DNA from 2 places in the Streptomyces sp. NPDC054047 genome. Region 2 is predicted to be linked to the other one. Evidence: riboswitches for the same ligand, from Rfam matches in the RefSeq annotation. Region 2 holds a riboswitch; the other holds the start of a gene.
The links. Region 2 has a riboswitch for ZMP and ZTP ahead of ACZ6ZP_RS14620 (bifunctional 5,10-methylenetetrahydrofolate dehydrogenase/5,10-methenyltetrahydrofolate cyclohydrolase). Riboswitches for the same ligand answer to the same signal wherever they lie in the genome.
Positions count from the first base shown of each region.

Region 1 (4,397 bases), on a different contig from region 2:
GTGGTTCCCGCGCCCGCATCGGCTCACGTTCTGGATGGTGGAGGGCGACGGCGACCGGTGGACGCGCTCCGAGCGGACGGCCGGGCCGACGCTGCTGTGGACACACGGGCGGGAGCTGACGCTGCGGCTGGAGGGCGTGGCGTCCAAGGAGCGGGCGCTGGAGATCGGGAAGTCGCTTCCGGCTCGTTCCGGCGAAGAGGGAACCTGAACGGCTCGGGCGGTGTACCAGAAGTGAGGCGGTGCGGACGGGTCGTGCCGGGGAGCGGCTGGGGGATCGGACATGCGGATGCGTACGGCAAGGGGAATGTGCGGGTCGGCGGCGGGGCTCGCGGCCGGGCTTGCGCTGGTCGTGATGGGGGCGCCGCAGGCGGTGGCGGGCGGACCGACGAGCGTCCTCGTGGTCTCGCCGGAGAGCGGGCAGAGCACGGCGCTCTATGTGAGCGACAAGGAGTACGGCGAGCTGGAGCGCTGTCTCGGCGACATCGGCGAGGGCCGGCGCGAGCAGCCACCGGGTCTCGACATGAGTGCCGGAAGCCGTCAGATCAATGTGACGTGGATGGCCCACGACGTGAGTCCGTGGCGGGTGGACCGGGCCTATCCGATGGCGTCCGGCTCCAAGGAGGGCAAGGAGGGCAAGGACGCCACGGGTGCCAAGAGCGCCAAGGACGCCGAGACCGTGTGGATCCACACGACGACGGACGTGGAGTCCATGACCGGCTCGTGGCACAAGGCGAAGGACCCGGCCCGCCTGACGGCACTGTTCAAGAAGCTGGGGGTCATGGGCGCTCCGGCAGCCGGGGGCAATCAGGCGACAGCCCCCGAGACGGATGCGGCCCCACCGCCGACGACCGCCTCGGCACGGGCGGATGGCATACCGGGCGACGGCGGCACGGGCTGGTGGTGGGCGATACCGGGCGCCGCGGCGGGAGCCGCGGGAGCGCTGCTGCTGCGGGGGCCCTTCCTCGCCTCGCTGCGCGGGCGGCGGCTCCATGAGGACGGCCCGCGGCAGGAGTTGCGGGACGTGTGAGGGGGCGCAGGGGCGCTGCCGCCCCCGGCCGGTGAGGTGGCCGACCTGGGGCGGCTGTGCGGACCAGCGATCAGAACGGTCAGACCGGTCAGACCGGTCAGGCAAGTCAGTGCGCCGGCAGGCCCGGGGCCGGGTGGGCGGCCATCAGGTCGGCGACCTCGGAGCGGATCTTCGTCAGGGCGTCCTCGTCACCGGCACGGGCCGCGGCGACGCCTCGGTCGATCCAGTCGGCGACGGTCGGCATGTGCTGCGTTCCGAGACCGCGGGAGGTGAGCGAGGGGGTGCCGATGCGGACGCCGGAGGGGTCGAACGGCTTCCTCGGGTCGTACGGCACGGTGTTGTAGTTCACGACGATCCCGGCCCGGTCCAGGGCCTTGGCGGCGACCTTGCCCGGGACGTCCTTGGGGGTGAGGTCCATCAGGATCAGGTGGTTGTCGGTGCCGCCGGAGACCAGGTCGAAGCCGCGGGCGAGCAGTGCTTCGGCGAGGGCCTGGGCGTTGGCGACGACCGCGTGGGCGTAGTCGCGGAAGGAGGGCTGCGACGCCTCGTGCAGGGCGACGGCGATGGCCGCGGTGGTCTGGTTGTGCGGGCCGCCCTGCAGTCCGGGGAAGACCGCCTTATCGATGGCCTTGGCGTGCTCCTCGCGGGACATCAGCATCGCGCCGCGCGGGCCGCGCAGGGTCTTGTGGGTGGTCGTGGAGATCACGTCGGCGTGCGGCACCGGTGAGGGGTGGGCGCCGCCCGCGATCAGGCCGGCGATGTGCGCGATGTCGGCGACGAGGACGGCCCCCGCCTCGTGGGCGATCTCGGCGAAGGCGGCGAAGTCGATGGTGCGAGGGAGGGCGGTGCCACCGCAGAAGATCAGCTTGGGGCGTTCCTTGAGGGCGAGGTCGCGCACCTCGGCGAAGTCGATGCGGCCCGTGTCGTGGCGGACGCCGTACTGGACGCCGCGGAACCACTTGCCAGTGGCGGAGACGCCCCAGCCGTGGGTGAGGTGGCCGCCCATGGGGAGGGCCATGCCCATCACGGTGTCACCGGGCTCGGCGAAGGCGAGGTAGACGGCGAGGTTGGCCGGGGAGCCGGAGTACGGCTGGACGTTGGCGTGCTCGACGCCGAAGACGGACTTGGCGCGGGCGACGGCCAGGCGTTCGACGGGGTCGATGTTCTGCTGACCCTCGTAGTAGCGGCGGCCCGGGTAGCCCTCGCTGTACTTGTTCTGGAGGACCGTGCCGGAGGCTTCGAGGACGGCGGTGGAGACGTAGTTCTCGCTGGGGATCAGCCGCAGGGTGTCGGCCTGGAGCTGCTCCTCGGCGCCGACGAGAGCCGAGAGCTCGGGGTCCTGCGCGGCGAGCGCGGGGTGGCTGAGGGTGTTCGGAAGCTGCGCGGAATCCGCGGAAGCGGAACGTGAGGAAGCGGAATCCGCGGCGAGGTTCGAGGAAGGGGAGTGAGTCATGGCGTCCTCCGGGGCGAGCGGTGAGTTTCCGGTCGTGGTCCCGGGGTGCCCAGGCGGGCGGCACCTCGAAGGTTCTGCCTCGCACGGCTCCCTCGGGGTCCGTTCCCCGTGCGCCAGTCGCCGTGCTGTAGAGAGCAGCCTAGCGGGCACGCCGGGTCGGCAGGTTTCCTCGTCCACGATCCGAGCGACGATAGAACTTGGGCGCCACACCCGCCCCATGCCGCAGGACGAACGGAGACCCCGTGTCGACTACCGAAAAGTTCATCACCTCGGCCGAAGCGCACAGCGCGCACAACTACCACCCGCTGCCCATCGTGGTCGCGTCGGCGGAGGGTGCCTGGATGACAGACGTCGAGGGGCGCCGCTACCTCGACATGCTCGCCGGCTACTCGGCGCTGAACTTCGGGCACGGCAACCGCCGCCTGATCGACGCCGCCAAGGAGCAGCTGGAGCGGGTGACGCTCACCTCGCGGGCCTTCCACCACGACCGGTTCGCCGACTTCTGTACGCGGCTCGCGGAGCTGTGCGGCAAGGAGATGGTGCTGCCGATGAACACCGGTGCGGAGGCGGTGGAGACCGCCGTGAAGGCCGCCAGGAAGTGGGGGTATCAGGTCAAGGGCGTGCCCGACGGGCGGGCGAAGATCGTCGTCGCGCGCGACAACTTCCATGGGCGGACCACGACCATCGTCAGCTTCTCGACGGACCCCGAGGCCCGCGCGGACTACGGCCCGTACACCCCGGGCTTCGAGATCGTGCCGTACGGCGATCTGACCGCGATGCGGGAAGCGGTCACGGAGAACACCGTGGCCGTGCTCCTCGAGCCGATCCAGGGCGAGGCCGGGGTCCTGGTGCCGCCGGCCGGCTATCTCGCGGGCGTCCGGGAGTTGACGCGGGAGCGGAACGTCCTCTTCATGGCGGACGAGATCCAGTCGGGGCTCGGCAGGACGGGCAGGACGTTCGCGTGCGAGCACGAGGGCGTGGTGCCGGACGTGTACATCCTGGGCAAGGCGCTCGGCGGGGGTGTCGTGCCGGTGTCCGCGGTGGTGGCGGACGCGGATGTGCTGGGGGTGTTCAAGCCGGGTGAGCACGGCTCGACGTTCGGCGGCAATCCGCTGGCGTGCGCGGTGGCGCTGGAGGTCGTGGCCATGCTGAGCTCGGGCGAGTTCCAGCAGCGGGCCACCGAGCTGGGCGAGCATCTGCACTCCGAGCTGGGGCTGCTCGCCGGCACGGGCGCGGTGACGCAGGTGCGGGGCCGCGGGCTGTGGGCGGGCGTCGACATCGAGCCGTCGCACGGCACGGGCCGCGAGATCTCCGAGAAGCTGATGGACCGGGGGGTGCTGGTCAAGGACACCCATGGGTCGACGATCCGGATCGCCCCGCCGCTGGTGATCAGCAAGGAGGACCTGGACTGGGGGCTTGATCAACTGCGGGCCGTGCTGGCCTAGTTCCGGGGAGGCGGGCCCCGTACCGCCTCCGCGGCCCGTGCCTCAGCGGCCCGTGCCTCAGCGGCTCCGGTCTCAGCAGCCCGGACTCAACGCTTGAGGCCCACTCCGCCGAACATGGCCACGTCCTCGACGCCGACCGTCGACTCCGCACGCCAGCGGTTGCACGACACCACACCGGGGTCGAGGAGCTCCAGGCCCTCGAAGAACTCGGCGACGCGCTCGGGTGTGCGCTGCGTGAGCTTGGGCGTGCCGTTCTCGTTCCAGAACGCCACCGCCTCGTCCACGTCGGGCATCGCCGGGCTGGTGATCGTGTGCGAGAGGACCAGGTGGCTGCCGGCCGGCAGCGCGTCGAGCAGACGGCGCACGATGCCGTACGCCTCGGAGTCGTCCTCGATGAAGATGACGACTCCGAGCAGGATCAGCGCGACCGGCTGGTCGAAGTCCAGGGTCTTGGCGGCGTGTTCGAGGATCG
Region 1 covers NZ_JBVJKV010000011.1:125,752-130,148, reverse strand. The annotation lists gene ACZ6ZP_RS32885 (hypothetical protein) at 1-208, shown strand, start outside; gene ACZ6ZP_RS32880 (hypothetical protein) at 281-1,027, shown strand; gene ACZ6ZP_RS32875 (serine hydroxymethyltransferase) at 1,134-2,480, opposite strand; ZMP/ZTP riboswitch at 2,521-2,611, opposite strand; gene rocD (ornithine--oxo-acid transaminase) at 2,723-3,925, shown strand; gene ACZ6ZP_RS32865 (SAM-dependent methyltransferase) at 4,012-4,397, opposite strand, start outside.
Region 1: another riboswitch for ZMP and ZTP. It lies ahead of ACZ6ZP_RS32875 (serine hydroxymethyltransferase); the one in region 2 lies ahead of ACZ6ZP_RS14620 (bifunctional 5,10-methylenetetrahydrofolate dehydrogenase/5,10-methenyltetrahydrofolate cyclohydrolase).

Region 2 (4,397 bases):
GGTCGGTCTCGTCGTACAGGGCGGCGATGTCGCGGCAGGCGCCGGGGGTCAGGAGCCGGCCGGTGAGGGCGTTGCCGTGCTCGTCGAGCTCGGCGGTCAGCGCGTCCCAGTCCCCGGCCGCCACGCGTTCGCCGACGCGGGCGTCCGCCGGGTGAGTGGTGTCGATCATGATGAGGTCCTTCGCGGTCGTGCGGGTCAGACGAGGGTGGGCTGGAGGGCGCCCTCATGGGTGAGGAGTTCGACCTTGCGCCGCACGCCGCCCGCATACCCACGCATCGAGCCGTCCGCGCCGATCACGCGGTGGCACGGGCGCACCAGCAGCAACGGGTTCGCGCCGATCGCGGCGCCCAGGGCCTGGACCCGCCCGCGCTCGATGCCGAGCCGCTCGGCGAGCGCGCCGTAGGTGGTCGACGTGCCGTACGGGATCTCCTCCAGGGCGCTCCAGACGCGCCGCTGGAAGTCAGTGCCGCCGGGGGTGAACTCCATGTCGAACCGGGTGAGTTCACCGGCGAAGTAGGCGGCGAGCTGCCGTGCGATCTCCGGGAATCGATCCGGGTCGTGCATCCAACTCCCGTGCACGGCTGGGGCGTTCCGCTGGCCCGGCATGGACAGTGACGTCAGCGAGACGCCGTCCGATGTCGGCTCCCCCACCAGCAGCAGTTCGCCGAGCGGGCTGCTGACGGTCGTGTGGACGGTCATCGTGGCCACCCTCTTCCCTTTCCGTTCCGCGCTTCTTCGCTTCTTTCCACCTCCCACACTGAGGTGTCGCGATCGCGCGTGCTGGCGGGATTCGGACGGGGCGTTCACGCCCTGCGGGCCTCCGCGGCGCCTGCCGGAGCCGCCGCCACCTGGCGCGTCGGTGCCGGGTCGCGCTTCTGCCGTCGCGTCATGGCGACCCCGACGAGTACGACCGCCATGCCCGCGGCCACCCGAAGACTGAAGGCCTCGTCGAGCACGACCGCGCCCAGCGCCACGGAGACCACCGGCAGCAGATAGCCGACGGTCGCGGCGTTGGTCGCGCCCTCGTCCGCGATGATCCGGTAGGTGAGGTGGAAGGTGACACCGGTGGCGAAGACGCCCAGGACCACGACGGCGATCAGGGCGGTGCGGTCCACGTGGATCGCCTCCAGGCCGCCGACCGGCAGGGCGAGCGACGTCAGGCCCGTGGCCGCCATGAGCTGGGCCGCGGAGAGGGAGAGGGTGGGCATGCCCTTCCCGACGAGGTGGTGCCCCATGTACGCGAAGCCGACGGCGTAGCTCGCCGCCGCGCCCACGATCGCGAGGGCGCCCCAACTCGTCATGCCCGACTGCTGCCACGGGGCGAAGATCAGCGACGTACCCGCGAAACCGATGAGGAGTCCGGCGAGGCGTACGGGGCGCAGTCCGCGTTCCGTGCCGATGGCGAGGCCGATCAGGACCGACCACAGCGGGGTCGTGGCATTCAGCGCGCCCGCCACTCCGGAGTCGACGGTCTGCTGGCCGACGCTGAAGAGGCCGAAGGGCAGGGCGTTGCAGAAGAAGGCGGCGACGAAGACGTGCTTCCACGTCTTGAGGCCGCGGGGCAGGCGGTTGCGCGTACCGAAGAGCACGACCGTCAGGGTCGCGGCCCCCAGGGTGCAGCGCAGGAGGGTGACCTGCACGGGAGACAGGCCCTCCAGGGCCAGTTCGATCCAGAGGAAGGTCGATCCCCAGAGGAGGGCGAGTACGCCCACCCTGGCCGCTGCCCACGTTCGTCCGGGGACGCCGTTCACTGTCGCTCTCCTTGGTCGGGGCCTTGATGGCGGGCCCTCGCCCTCGGGCCGTTGTCAGGGAACGATGCCGTCGCCGACACGAAAGGACAAGCAACAAGTTTTGAACTTTCATTAAGCTCAACTACATCCTCAATGCCGGCCGCTTCCCGCCCCGCCCCGTCCCTTAGGGTGAGAGGCGGGCCGTGACTGGCGCTGAGGTGGAGTACCACCGGGGAGCGGCCTGACATCGTGTCGATGCCGCGCGCCTGGGCGACTCACCCTGAAGTCCAGGAGTGGCACATGCCCCAGACTCAGACTGCTCGCCTGATGGACGGCACCGGCCTCGCCCGCCGCCTCGTCGACACCACCTCCGCGACCGCGGCGGACATCCGCCGTCGCACCGGGAACTCCCCCTGCCTGGCGACCGTCCTGGTCGGCGACGACCCCGCCTCGGTGACCTACGTCCGCATGAAGCGCGCCCGCTGCGAAAAGGCGGGCATCGAGTCACGGCACGTGGCCCTGCCCACTTCGGTCGGCACCGAGGAACTGGTCGCGACGATCACCGGCCTCTCCCAGGACCCGACCGTGCACGGCATCCTGCTGCAGCACCCCGTGGGGCCCCACATCGACGAGCGCGCCGCCTTCGAGGCGATCGCACCGGCCAAGGACGTCGACGGAGTGACCATGCACTCCTTCGCGGCGATGGGCTTCGGCCTGCCCGGCTTCGTGTCCTGCACGCCCGGCGGCATCATGCGCCTGCTCGACGCGTACGACGTCGACCTCACCGGCAAGCACGCCGTCGTCGTGGGCCGCAGCGCCATCCTCGGCAAGCCCGCCGGCATGCTGCTCCTGGGCAGGGACGCCACGGTCACGTACTGCCACTCGCGCACCGCCGACCTCTCCTCGATCGTCCGGCAGGCCGACGTCCTGATCGCCGCCGTCGGCCGGCCGCGGTTCATCGGCGGCGCGGACATCAAGCCCGGCGCCGTGGTGATCGACGCGGGTTACAACCCGGGCAACGTCGGCGACATCGACTTCGACTCCGCCCGGGAGCGCGCGAGCCTGATCACTCCCGTGCCCGGCGGTGTCGGTCCCATGACCATCGCCGTGCTCCTCGCCCAGACGGTCGAGGCGGCGAAGCGGCAGCTCGGCCTGGACTGATCGCGGGCGCCTCGCGCCCACGTACCGATCACGCTCGCCTCGCGCCTACTTCAGGACGCTGACCCCGTTGGCCGAGACGATCGCCGCGATGGCCAGCCACTCCACCCCCTCCAGGGACTGCCCCAGGACGACCATGCCCACCAGCGCCGCGAGGACCGGGTTGACGCTCATGAAGATCCCGAAGAAACGGGCGTCGACCCGGCGCAGGGCGAGCAGGTCGGCGAGGAACGGGACCGCTGAGGAGAGGACGCCCGCGGTCACCGCGCAGGCCAGGGCCGTCGCCGTCGGCGGGTGGTGGGCCAGCACCGCGATGCCGACCGGCACGTAGAGGAGCCCGGAGACTCCCGCGGCGGCGGCCGATCCCTCGACGCCCGGGAGGCGGGCCCCGACCGTGCGGTTGAGCAGGATGTACGAGGCCCAGCAGGCCGCGGCGAGCAGGCCGAGCCCGATGCCGACGTAATCCGCGCTGGGTCGCGGGCGGGCCAGGGCGACCACCGCGGCCCCCGCCACGACCGCGCAGCCGAGGTCCACCGCACGGCGGGAGGCGGCGAGGGCGACCGTCAGCGGGCCCAGGAACTCCAGGGTCACCGCCAGGCCGAGGCCCACGCGGTCGATCGCGGTGTACAGGGAGAGGTTCATGGTGGCGAAGACAGCGGCCAGGCACAGCAGCGGCCACCACTGGCGCCAGGTGAAGGCGCGCACCTTGGGCCTGCCGACCGCGAGGAGTACGGCTCCCGCGACCCATTGCCGCACGGCCACGACCCCGGCGGGACCGATGGCGTCGAACGCCAAGGCGCCCGTGGCGGCGCCGACTTGGTTGGACAGGCCGCTGCCGAACATCATCGCCATGCCCGGCAGCCGACCTCGGGAACTCTCCGCCGGTTCCCCCAGGTTCGCGGTGGTCCTGCCTTCGCTCCGAGACGTTCGCATGCACCGCAGGATGCGTCACCCGCGGGCATACGAAAAATGCATGCCGGCGTTCATCTATACGCTCTGGTTATCCATACGGCCTGGTTATTCATTGGCTCCGGTTGTTCCTACGCTGTGGCCATGGATCTGGAACTGCGGCATCTGCGCTGCCTGGTCGCCATCGTCGACACCGGCGGCTTCACCGATGCCGCCGCCGAGCTGGGCGTCTCGCAAGCCGCGGTCTCGCGCACCCTCGGCGGGCTCGAGGAGGTGCTCGGGGTGCGCCTCCTGCACCGCACCAGCCGGAGCGTCACGCCCACGACGGCCGGGGTGCAGGTGCTCGCGCGGGCCCGGCATCTGCTCGCCGAGGCCGAGGACCTCATCCGCGAGGCGACCACCGGACACACCCGGCTGCGCATCGGCCACGCCTGGTCGGCGATGGGCCGCCACACCGCGGAGTTCCAGCGCCGCTGGGCCGCGGGACACCCCGACGTGGAGCTGTACTTGATCCGGACGAACTCCGCGACCGGCGGCCTCGCCGAGGGCCTCTGCGACCTCGCCGTCGTCCGCACCGCCTTCAACGAGGCACGCTTCGCC
Region 2 covers NZ_JBVJKV010000003.1:668,489-672,885, reverse strand. The annotation lists gene ACZ6ZP_RS14635 (2OG-Fe(II) oxygenase) at 1-169, opposite strand, end outside; gene ACZ6ZP_RS14630 (methylated-DNA--[protein]-cysteine S-methyltransferase) at 196-699, opposite strand; gene ACZ6ZP_RS14625 (DMT family transporter) at 804-1,751, opposite strand; ZMP/ZTP riboswitch at 1,924-2,009, shown strand; gene ACZ6ZP_RS14620 (bifunctional 5,10-methylenetetrahydrofolate dehydrogenase/5,10-methenyltetrahydrofolate cyclohydrolase) at 2,031-2,891, shown strand; gene ACZ6ZP_RS14615 (EamA family transporter) at 2,937-3,821, opposite strand; gene ACZ6ZP_RS14610 (LysR family transcriptional regulator) at 3,942-4,397, shown strand, end outside.